DNA from 2 places in the Paraburkholderia sp. BL18I3N2 genome. Region 2 is predicted to be linked to the other one. Evidence: riboswitches for the same ligand, from Rfam matches in the RefSeq annotation. Region 2 holds a riboswitch; the other holds the start of a gene.
The links. Region 2 has a riboswitch for cobalamin ahead of cobG (precorrin-3B synthase). Riboswitches for the same ligand answer to the same signal wherever they lie in the genome.
Positions count from the first base shown of each region.

Region 1: another riboswitch for cobalamin. It lies ahead of B0G75_RS13695 (TonB-dependent receptor domain-containing protein); the one in region 2 lies ahead of cobG (precorrin-3B synthase).

Region 1 covers NZ_PVNC01000004.1:113,365-119,360, reverse strand. Annotated here, with positions in the region: gene B0G75_RS13695 (TonB-dependent receptor domain-containing protein) at 1-1,656, opposite strand, end outside; cobalamin riboswitch at 1,747-2,004, opposite strand; gene B0G75_RS13690 (ATPase) at 2,213-2,569, shown strand; gene B0G75_RS13685 (cell division protein ZapA) at 2,566-2,880, shown strand; RNA gene ssrS (6S RNA) at 3,012-3,193, shown strand; gene B0G75_RS13675 (EVE domain-containing protein) at 3,301-3,759, shown strand; gene B0G75_RS13670 (SIMPL domain-containing protein) at 3,934-4,665, shown strand; gene lgt (prolipoprotein diacylglyceryl transferase) at 4,768-5,673, opposite strand; gene B0G75_RS13660 (LysR family transcriptional regulator) at 5,816-5,996, opposite strand, start outside.
Region 2 covers NZ_PVNC01000006.1:230,640-236,635, reverse strand. Annotated here, with positions in the region: gene B0G75_RS18815 (cobalt-precorrin-5B (C(1))-methyltransferase) at 1-842, opposite strand, end outside; gene cbiE (precorrin-6y C5,15-methyltransferase (decarboxylating) subunit CbiE) at 889-2,112, opposite strand; cobalamin riboswitch at 2,197-2,376, shown strand; gene cobG (precorrin-3B synthase) at 2,460-3,983, shown strand; gene B0G75_RS18800 (precorrin-8X methylmutase) at 3,976-4,602, shown strand; gene B0G75_RS18795 (precorrin-2 C(20)-methyltransferase) at 4,603-5,334, shown strand; gene cobJ (precorrin-3B C(17)-methyltransferase) at 5,331-5,996, shown strand, end outside.

The sequences.
Region 1 (5,996 bases), on a different contig from region 2:
GCTGCGGTTCACCGTCAGCGCGCCGAAGCGCCGGGCGCGCCGCACGAGGTCGGCATCGTTGTCGAGATCGACGGGATTCTGCAGCGTCACGGAAACGCGCACGTCCGTCTTGCCGACATGGCCGCTCCACGATCCTTCGAGTCCTTGCACCTTCGCATGCCCGACGTTCTCGGCCAGATAGATGCCGGGCGTCACCTGCTCATAGTCGATCAGATTCGAATAGCGCGTCTGGAATGCAGTCAGACGCATCACGCCGAGCGCATTCGATGCGTACTGCAGCGCGGCTTCGATCGAATGGCTGCGCTCCGGCTGGATAGACGGATTGCCGCTGAACGGATAGTACAGATCGTCGAAGCTCGGCGCGCGAAACGAATCCGAATAGCTTGCGCTCACCTTCCAATGGCCGGTGATGTCGAAGCCGTAGCCGAGATAGTAACTGTTCGCTCCGCCGAAATCGGAATACTGGTCGCGCCGCACGTTGGCCTGAATCTGGTTGCGTCCAAAGCGCCCCGTATAGCCGACGAAGCCCGAATCCACATGACGATCCGGCGCCGCGAACGTGTCCGAGTCGAGGCTCTGGTCGAGATGCTCATAGCCGATCTGCAGTTTCTGCTGCGCGGCCAGCGCGAAATCGTTCTGCCATGTGTACTGGCGATTGTCGGTATCGAAGCGCCCGTTGTACGTGCCGTTGGTGTTCGACACGCTGCGGTCGTCGCCCTCGGCGACGATAAAGTGCGTGGTCCACCAGTCCGTCAGCTTGCCGTTCGCGAACACGGAGACCTGGCGCACCTTGCTATACAGGTTGTTCAGATCGGTCGGCAGGCCGTACGCATTGTCGTAGCTGTTGTTGCCGTTCGACTGGAAGTAGCTGACGCCTGCGTCCCATCTGTCGCTGAACTTGTGACGCAGCGAGGCCGAGATGCTCTCGTTCAGATAGCCGTTCGCATTCGGATTGGCGTTGGGGGCCTCCTTCGTGTTCAGCGACGAAAAGCCGTCGTCCTTCGAACGCGCGAGCGAAATGCTGAAGGTCGTGTTGCCGTCTTTATCCAATGCGCCGTTCGCGCCCGCCTGCTGCGTGTGCGTGTGATAGCTGCCGTAGCCGAGCGAAAAATTGAAACGCGGCGGATGGTCGCCGCCGTCTTTCGTGAACACCTGCACCACGCCGCCGATCGCGGCCGAGCCGTATAACGCCGACACGTTGCCGTTCACCACCTCGACGTGATCGATCTGGTCGAGCGGGATCTGCGCGAGTTGCGGGGCACCCAGGCTCACCGAGTCGACGCGCACGCCGTCGATCAGCAGCAGCGATTGCGTCGACGACGCGCCGCGCAAAGAGAGACTGGCTGTCGAACCAGGACCGCCTGTGCGCGAGATCTGCGCGCCGGGTGCGAGTTGCAGGAGGCCGGGCAAATCGGTCGCGGTGGTGTCGGCGATATCCTGCTGATCGAACAGGGACGTCTGCGGGATCGTGTCGGCAAGTGCTTGCGGCGCGCGATCCGCGGTCACCACCACGGGCGACAGCACCGCCGCAGACGGCTCCGCACGCGATGAATCGAGCGCGGAAGAAGATGAAGTTGAAGACGCAGCTTGCGCATGCACGACGGTCGGCAGGCTCGCAAAGGCGAGCAGCGCCGCGCGGGCGATGGGGGACAGCATGGGATGAAAGTCCTGTGGATAGCGTGCGCGGCCCGCTTCCCCGCAGGCCGATGCGTAACGAGGCGTCCGCGTATTTAACATTTTCACGCGTGACGTGCCTCTCCCTCTGGCCGGTATCCGGGCTGGCGACACATCGATCCCGCCTTCCCACGCGAGACGCGCAGTGGCACACTCGCGAGTTGAACTTCCAACACGCGATCAGGATCGACTTGCATGACGAATGCGGTCGCTTACCGTTGCGGGGGCAGCGCAGGTTGGCCCGTTCGGTTGAATCGCGCGCCCTGCTTCCCGTTTAACTGCGTGCGCCGTTGAAAAGCGCACGCGGGCACCAGAGTGCGGGCAGTTTAGGAGCGGCCTCGGAGTCCGTCAAGAATGGTGAAACCGCAGGCCATGTGTTCTGTTAAGTGCAGGCTATTGTCCGACGCGTGGGTACTTTTTCATCATATGGTCGATAAAAAGCCTGCACAAAGCGATGTTGTTACGTCTCGAAACGAGACAATTGTCGGAACCTGCGACATTCCGCGCTAAAATGCGATGTCTTTAGAGGACGCAGCAGATGCTCACCGAACTCGAAACACTTTCACAAAATATCGGCAAGCTGATCGCGATCAGCCAGCGCCACAATGAAGCGCGACTCGCGCTCGAAGAGCAACTCGCGCAATCGCGCGCCGATGCCGAAGCCACGCGCACGGAACTTGCAATGCTGCGCGAGGAACGTAACGCGCTGCAGGCGGAACGCGACGCGCTTTCGGCAAAGATCGACGACGCACAAGTGCGCCTGAATGCGATCCTCGAGAAGCTGCCACGTGCCCGCGCGCATAGTGAGCCGGACAACCAGCTCGATCTGCTCGAGCCCGCTCAGCAAGTAGCCGAAGCCGAGAGCGACGTGACCCGCCACGGAGAAAATGCATGACCACCAAGCAGATCGAAGTATCGATTCTCGGCGTGCCCTATCGCCTCGCCTGCTCACCGGAAACGGAAGCGGCGCTGCTCGAAGCGGTCGCACGCGTCGACGCCGAAATGTCGAAGATCCGCAATAACAGCAACGTGCGCGGCACGGATCGCATTGCTGTCATGGCTGCGCTGTCGCTGGCATCGGAACTGCTTCGATTGCAATCGAGCGTGAGACACGGAGAAGCATTTCCCGCTGAGGAAATCCGGCGTACAATGCATCAAATGAACGAACAACTAGGTACTGTGATTGAGCAGTACAGCATGCAATAAGCTTCGTGTGTTATCGTGCTGCCGGTCCTGAGATCGGCGGCGGATTCAAACGGAATGTGTGAGCACAAGGTGTGCAAGATTCAGCAAACGTTTGAGTTCAATCGGTAGTTGGTTTCAGCTTCATCGGTTTAGCTTCCCTGCCTGGTTCGCCAAGGTCATATATTCCTTGAACCAATGCCATGTGCACGGTTGCGGAAATTTGTAGCACGGGTGTGCGCGTCACTCTGTCTGATGTACCCGAAGTGTTGCTAACTGCGACCAATTCTGAACCCCCGGTTCAGGATGCCGGCCTAGCGGCTAAGGCGGGGACCTTATTTAGAACGGCATCGGACTTCGGTTCGGTGCCGTTTTTCTTTGGGCGCTGTTTTTTGTTCGCCGATTTCTCCCGCATCTTCAACCCCTTAACGTTCAATTCGATTCATGCGCTACTGGCTAATGAAGTCCGAACCGGACGAAGCAAGCATCGACCATCTCGCCAATGCACCGCATCGCACGTTGCCGTGGACCGGCGTGCGCAACTATCAGGCGCGCAACTTCATGCGCGACATGATGCAGGTCGGCGACGGTGTGCTGTTCTATCACTCGAGCTGTCCTGAGCCCGGCATCGCGGGTATTGCGGAGGTATCGTCCACCGCGTATCCGGATCCCACGCAGTTCGACAAGAAGAGCCCCTACTACGACGCGAAGTCGTCGCAGGAAACACCGCGCTGGGTGCTCGTCGACGTGGTGTTCAAGAAGAAGATCCCGCTGATTCCGCTCGCCGCGTTACGCGAGCATGACGAACTCGCTGACATGCGCGTGCTCGCCAAGGGCAACCGCCTGTCGATCACACCGGTGACCGAAGCCGAATGGCGCTTCATCACCAGGCGGCTCGCTTGATCGTGCTTGCCTTATGGATGCGCGGCGTGCATTCATACACGCGCAAACGTTAAAGCGACATCAAACCGGGGAACCAAGCTCAGGTTACAAGCGCCTAACGATCTCGCAAACGTCATGCCACGGCGCGGCGTTTGCCTCAATCGTGCACAACCTGTTCAAGCAAGGAGTACAACAATGACGAAAAACACCGCACGTGCACTCGCTTTCGCTCTCGTCTGCGCCGCGCCCGCCGCGCTCGCACTCACGCCGGCTATGGCACGCGCGCAAAGCACCGGCCAATATCAGCCGGCCGGCGTGCTGTCGCTGAACGCGCAGGCCAGCGCGGAAGTGCCGCAAGACGTCGTCGATATCACGCTGTTCTACGAGCAGGAAGCGAGCGATCCGTCGGCGCTCACGTCAACGCTGAACCAGCGCGCCGATTCGGCGCTGCAAAAAGCCAAGGGTGTGAACGGCGTGACGGCGCGCACGGGCTCGTTCTCGATCTATCCGTCCACCGATCGTGACGGGCGTATTTCCGCATGGCGCGGCCGCACGGAGATCGTGCTCGAATCGCACGACTTCGCCGCGGTGTCGAAGCTCGCGGGTCAAATGGCATCGATCATGCAGGTCGGCAACGTGCAGTTCTCGCTCTCGCCAGAAGCGCAGCGCGCGGCCGAGCAGAAGCTCACCGGCGAAGCGATCAGGTCGTTCCGCGAGCAGGCCGCTTCGTCCGCGCAGGCGTTCGGCTACAGCGGTTATTCGATTCGCGAGGTCAACGTCGGCCACAACGGCGTGATGCCGCGCCCGGTGATGATGATGAGCGCGCGCGCCATGGGCGCCGACGCAAAGTCCTCGGCGCCGGTACCGATCGAAGGCGGCACGTCGACGGTGACCGTCAACGTGTCGGGCTCGGTGCAGATGAAGTAACGCGTTCTTGCGTGAGAAGGACTGCGCCGAAGCAGTCAAAGAAAAGCCACGGCATGCCGTGGCTTTTCTCATTAGAGCACTCGCTCCGATAAACCGTGGCAATCAGTTGACGCCGACCGCTTGAGCCGGTTCATGGCGAGCACGGCGATAGGACCACACGAGCAGCCCGATACCGACGAGGATCATCGGAAGCGACAGCCACTGGCCCATGGACAGGCCCATGGCCAGCAAGCCAAGGAAGTCGTCCGGCTCGCGCGCGAATTCGACCGTGAAGCGCGCGAGGCCGTAGCCGATCAGAAACACGGCCGAAATCGCGCCCATTGGCTTTGGCTTGCGCGAGAAGAAGAACAGCACGAAGAACAGCGCGACGCCTTCCAGCGCGATTTCATACAGCTCCGACGGATGGCGCGGCAGCATGTGATATTGCGCGAATACTTCGTTCAGGTGCCATTGCGCGGCCAGTTGCGGATGCGCGGTGAGCCACGCGGCGTCGTCGGGCGCGGCGCCCGGAAACAGCATGGCCCACGGCGCGGACGGATCGGTCACGCGGCCCCACAACTCGCCGTTGATGAAATTGCCGAGACGCCCCGCCGCGAGGCCGGTCGGCACCATTGGCGCGACGAAGTCGGTGACCTGCAACCATGAGCGTTTGCGCTGATACGCGAACAGCACCATGGCCAGCGTCACGCCGAGAAAGCCGCCGTGAAACGACATGCCGCCTTCCCACACCTTGAAGATGTCGAGCGGATGCGCGAAATAAAAGCTCGCTTTATAGAACAGCACGTAGCCGAGCCGGCCTCCGAGAATCGTGCCCAACACGCCGTAAAACAGCATGTCGTCGATATCCTTGACGGTCCATCCTTGCGCGGCGACATACGGCAAACGCAGCCGCAACCGGCCGACCACGATCGCCGCGATGAACGCAACGAGGTACATCAGTCCATACCAGCGCACGGCGAGCGGCCCCAGATGAATGGCAATGGGGTCGAAATTGGGGTGAATGAGCATCGTGTTGTTATGGGCAGTTCAGGTTCAAAAGCGAAATATCGAGTAACGGGCGGCGCTGCCCGCAGCTTGCGGTGCATGCATTGGACGGTCCGGCCGGCAATGCGTTCGCGAAGACGCGTCTACATGTGCGCGGCGCGGCGGATTATTGCGCCTCGACGGTCGCCGCATGCGCCCGCACGATGTCGATGAAGCCCGCCAGCACCGGGCTCACCTCGGCGGTCCGCCAGACGAGGCCTGTCTCGATCGCGGGCACCGACTCGGAAAGCGGACGGTACACGACGCCGGTGCGGCGCAGATTACGTAACGATTGCGGCACCAGTGCG
Region 2 (5,996 bases):
CGGCTATGCAGGTCGAGATGACCCGCCGCCAGCTTGCTGAGCTTGCCGAAACCGCCGCACACGCTCAGCCGCTCGACCGGCGCGCGTTTCATATGCTTGAGCACCGCGCCGACGAAGTCGCCCATTTCGATCAGCGCGATATCCGGCAGGCCGTAGTGCGCGCGCATGGCGTCCTCGCTCGCGTTGCCGGTGCAGGCGGCGAGATGCGTGTAGCCGTTCGCGCGCGCGACGTCGATGCCCTGATGAATCGACGCGATATACGCCGAGCACGAAAACGGACGCACGATGCCGGTGGTGCCGAGGATCGACAGGCCGCCGAGAATGCCGAGACGTGGGTTCATCGTTTTCAGCGCGAGCGCTTCGCCGCCTTCCACGCCGATCGTCACTTCGAAGCCGCCGCCGTATGCATGCTCCGCCGCGAGTTCGGCCAGATGCTCGGTCATCATTCTGCGCGGCACCGGGTTGATCGCAGGTTCGCCGACCGGCAGCGTGAGCCCCGCGCGCGTCACCGTGCCGACACCCGGCCCCGCGCGAAATATCACGCCCGGTTCGGCGACGAGCCGCACGCGGGCGAAGACGATCGCGCGGTGCGTGACGTCGGGGTCGTCGCCGGCGTCCTTGACCGTGCCGGCCTCCGCGCCTTCGTCGCCATTCCCGATCAGGCGGCAGAACACCAGCGGCATCGGCACATGCTGGCCTTTCGGCAAGACAATCTCCGCGACTTCGCTGGCGACACCCGCGAGCAACAGACGCGCCGCCGCGAGCGACGTCGCGGTGGCGCAACTGCCGGTCGTGTAGCCGCTACGCAGCGGCGCGGGGTGTTCGGGGGTTTCTTCGCGCATCAGGAACTCCGGGCGCTCGCAACGTCAATCATGGCATGGGTTCCGTTCACGCTCGCTCTCCGCCACCGGCCTGCTTCGTCACCTCCAGCAGCGTGATCGGCAACGCCTGCCGCCACGTATCGAAACCGCCAAGCGGTTGCGCGTCCGCCAAGGCGATCCGTGTCAACGTCCCGCCATGCCGCTCGCGCCACAACGTCAGCACCGCCTCGCCTTGCAAAGTGACCGCATTAGCGACCAGCCGCCCACCCTCGCGCAGACCAGCCCAGCAGGCCTCCAGCACGCCCGGCACCGTCACCCCGCCGCCGATGAACACGGCATCCGGCACCGGCAACCCCTGCAGCGCGTCAGGCGCGCGCCCCGCCACGAGTTGCAGCCCCGGCACGCCCAACGCATCGCGATTGTGTTCGATAAAGCGTTGCCGCTCCGCGTGCCCTTCAATCGCAATCGCGCGACAGCTGGAATGCGCGCGCATCCATTCGATGCCGATCGAGCCGCTGCCCGCGCCCACATCCCACAGCAATTCGCCGGGCGTCGGCGCAAGGCGCGCGAGCGTGATCGCACGCACGTCGCGCTTGGTCAACTGGCCGTCGTGACGAAACGCATCGTCAGGCAAACCGCAGGTCAGCGGCAGACGCGGCGCGCCTTCGGTGGCGCGGCAGTCGAGCGCGATCAGGTTGAGCGCGGCCACATCGCCCGCGGACCACTGATCCGCGCGGCCGTCGATGCGCCGCTCCAGTTCGCCGCCCAGGTGCTCCAGCACGCTCATGCGGGTCGCCCCGAAACCGCGCGCGTTCAGCAGCTCGGCGAGCGCTGCGGGCGTGCGCCCGTCCGCGCTCAGCACGAACACGCGCGCGCCGTCGTGCAGATGTGCGTTCAGCGTGGCCAACGGCCGCCCCACCAGCGACGCCGTCGCGACATCCTGCAACGGCCAGCCGAGCCGCGCGGCCGCCAGCGACAGCGACGACGGCGCCGGCAGCACCCGCAGTTCGCCCGCCGGCAATTGCCGCGCGAGCGTAGCGCCTACGCCGAACAGCATCGGGTCGCCGCTCGCCAGCACGCACACGGCGGCGCCGCGCTCGGCCAGCAAGGGTGCGAGATCGAACGGACGCGGCCAGGCGGCACGGCGCGCGGCGAGACGCGCGGGCAGCATCGCCAGATGACGTTCGCCGCCGTACACCACCGACGCTTCCAGCAAAGCGCGCCGCGCGGGCCTCCCCAGACCGGCAAAGCCGTCGTCGCCTATGCCCACCACCGTCAGCCACGCGGGCATGCATCCATCCTCATTCTGTGTCTTCAAATAATGCGCTGTGCCACGCCGGTCAAAGCGTCCAGCCTCGTTGTGCTGTTCGAAAAAAGGCATAATACAGCCGCCGGTGCCCTTCGGGGCCGAAGAGGGAACACAGTGTCGCTGTGGCTGCCCCCGCAACTGTATGCAGCGAGTCCGCCTGCGCTCCACGCCACTGGTTTAACCGGGAAGGCCGCGGCGGACCATGACCTGCCAGCCAGGAGACCTGCCGGCAAGACTGTTCGTGCCAGCCAACATCGGGCGGGGTGTACCGATGCCGCAGCCATGCCCGCCTCACGGCATGCTCGGGCCGTCGCGCGACGCTAAACCCGGTGTCCGTCTTGAATCAAGCTTCGCCTACCTCCGTTTTATCCGACGCGGCCGCCACGCTGCGGCCCTCGGCGTGTCCGGGGTTGCTGCGCATCGTCGCCGCGCGCGACGGCGGGATTTGCCGGATCAAACTGCCCGGCGGCGAATTGAGCGCGGCGCAGGCGCGGGCGATCGCTGACGCTAGCGCGCGGCACGCGGCCGGGGTAGTCGAGTTGACCAATCGCGCGAATGTGCAGGTGCGCGGCGTCAAGCGCGGTGAAGAGGCGGCGTTGATCGCGGCTTTGACCGATGCGGGTCTTGGGCCGATGCCGGCGAACGGCACGGCGAGCCATGCGAACACGACGGCTGCGGAGAACGCTGCGGACGCCGGGGCTGCCAGCGCTGTAGATGCAATAGCGGCCACCGCCGCAGCCGACGACGTCCGCAATGTCATGATCAGCCCCGCAGCCGGGCGCGATCCATGCGCGCTATTCGACACACGCCCGCTGTGCGCCGAACTACTCACCATGCTGCAAAGCGAAACGCGTTTCGCGGCGCTGTCGCCGAAATTCGCGCTGCTGCTGGACGGCGGCGAGCGGCTTGCGAGAGTAGATCATCCGCACGATGTGTGGCTGGCGGCATCGCAAGATGCGGACGGCGTGCGGTTCGTGTTCGGGTTGGCGGGTTGTCCGCCTGTGGGCGCCTATGCCGGCGCTCTCATGCAAAGCCAAGGCACCGGGCCTGGAAAACCGGGCGTGAACCGCACAGGCGCACTAGCCGCGATCCTGCCTTCACAAGTGCCGGCACTGGTTCGCGCGCTGCTCCTCACACTCCTCGACCTCGCCGCCGCCGACGCCACACGCATGCGCCACCTGCTAACCGCGCATACCGTCGACGCGGTACTGCATCACGCCCAGCGATATCTCGACTTCCCGCTGACGCAAAACGCGAAGCTGACCAACTGGCATCGCGGCACACCAGCCGACGCCAATCTCCGTCTTGGCGCCCACGCCCAACGCGTGCCCGGAACCTGGCACGTCGGCGGCCAACCGCCGCTGGGACGCCTCGACGCCGACACGCTGCATGCCCTCGCCACGCTGTCTCAACAGCACGGCAACGCCACGCTTCACCTGACACCCTGGCAAAGCGTGCTACTACCCGACATCGCCACGCCCGCCGTCCCCACCGTGTTGTCCGGCCTGAACGCGCTCGGTCTCGCCTGCGAACCCGCACAAGCGATCACGCACCTGATCGCATGCGCCGGATCGAGCGGCTGCGCGAAGGGCCTCGCCGACACCAAGACCGACGCGTTGCGCCTCGCGGCTCGCCTGCCTGCCGGCGTCGACGTGCATCTGAGCGGCTGCTCGCGCTCGTGCGCCGCCGCGCATTGCGCGCCGTACACGCTGCTGGCCGCGGCGCCCGGCCTCTATGACTTTTATCGACGCGACGGCCAGCCCGGCTTCGGCCACTGCGTCGCGCGCCAACTGACGATCGACCAGGCCGCCGACATGCTCGAACGCCTGGTCCGGAGTGACACCGATGCTTGATTACATTCGCGACGGTCAGGAGATCTATCGCCAATCCTTCGCGACGATCCGCGCGGAGGCTGACTTGTCGCGCATTCCCGCCGACCTCGAAAAACTCGCGGTGCGGGTGATCCACGCGTGCGGTATGGTCGATGTGATCGACGATCTGCAATTTTCCGCAGGCGCGGGCGCGGCGGGCCGCGCGGCGCTCGCGCAAGGCGCGCCGATCCTGTGCGATGCCGGCATGGTCGCGCAAGGCATCACGCGCGCGCGGCTGCCGGCCAACAACGAGGTCATCTGCACGCTAACGCATCCGGACGTGCCGTCGCTCGCCCGCGAACTCGGCAATACCCGCTCGGCGGCGGCGCTCGAATTGTGGCGGCCGCATCTGGCGGGCAGCGTCGTCGTGATCGGCAATGCGCCGACCGCGCTCTTTCATCTGCTCGATATGCTCGACTCCGGCGCTCCAAAACCCGCGTTGATTCTCGGCTTTCCCGTTGGTTTTGTCGGCGCGGCCGAATCGAAAGCGATGCTCGCGGACGACAGCCGCGGCGTGCCCTTCGTGGTGGTGCATGGCCGGCGCGGCGGCAGCGCGATGGCGGCGGCCGCCGTGAATGCGCTGGCCACGGAGGTCGAATAAATGACGGCGCAAGGACGTTTGTTCGGACTCGGCGTCGGCCCCGGCGACCCGGAACTCATCACGCTGAAGGCGCTGCGCTTGCTGAAGGCGTCGCCGGTGGTCGCATACTTCGTTGCCAAGGGCAAGAAGGGCAACGCGTTCAGCATCATCGAAGCGCATTTGCACGATGCCCAGCAGCATCTGCCGCTCGTTTATCCCGTCACCACCGAAGCGCTCGAACCGCCGCTTTCGTATGAAGCGATCATTGCCGACTTCTACGACACCGCCGCGCAAGTCGTCGCCGCGCATCTCGATGCGGGCCGTGACGTCGCCGTGATCTGCGAAGGCGATCCGTTCTTCTACGGCTCGTACATGTATCTGCACGACCGGCTCGCGGCGCGCTACGAAAGCGAAGTGGTGCCGGGCGTGTGCTCGATGCTCGGCGGCGCGGCCGTACTCGGCGCGCCGCTGGTGTATCGCAATCAGAGCCTCTCGGTGCTCTCGGGCGTGTTGCCCGAAGACGAATTGCGCCGCCGTCTCGCCGATGCCGACGCCGCCGTCGTGATGAAACTCGGCCGCAACTTCGACAAGGTGCGGCGCGTGCTCGGCGAACTCGGTCTCGCGGGCCGCGCGCTCTACGTCGAACGCGCAACGATGGGCAATCAGCGCATCGTGCCGCTCGCCGAAGTCGATCCGATGGCGTCGCCGTATTTTTCGCTGCTGGTGGTGCCGGGGGAAAAATGGCAAGGATGAGCGCACCCGCGATCGTGATTCTCGGCGCGGGCGCATTGGCGACGGCGCGGCGCGTTCAGGCGCTGTACGCGGGCAGCCAGGTGCATGCGTTGCAGGGACGCGTCGAGGCGGACGTGTCGTACAGCGAACTCGGCGCGCATCTGCGGGAACTGTATGCACGCGGCACGCCGATCGTCGCGTTGTGCGCGGCGGGCATCGTGATTCGCTGTCTGGCTCCGTCGTTGTCGAACAAGGGCGTCGAGCCGCCGGTGCTGGCTGTCGCCGAGGATGGCAGCGCGGTCGTGCCGCTGCTCGGCGGTCTTGCCGGCGTCAACCTGATGGCGCGCGAGATTGCCGCGCTGCTGGCCGTGCCGCCGGCCATCACGACAAGCGGCGAACTGCGTTTCGGCACCTGCGTGCTGAATCCGCCCGAGGGCTACACGCTCGCCGATCTCGGCCAAGGCAAGCGCTTCGTGTCGGATATGCTGGCCGGCGAGAGCACGCGCATCGAAGGCGAAGCGCCGTGGCTCGATGACGCGCAACTGCCCCGCTCCGACTCGGCGCGTCTCGCGATCCGCGTTACGCCGCGGGCATGGGACGGACGCGACGATGAACTGGTGATTCATCCACGCAGCGTGGTTGCTGCAGTGACGGCCGTGGATGGCGAGATCGTGACGCGCGTG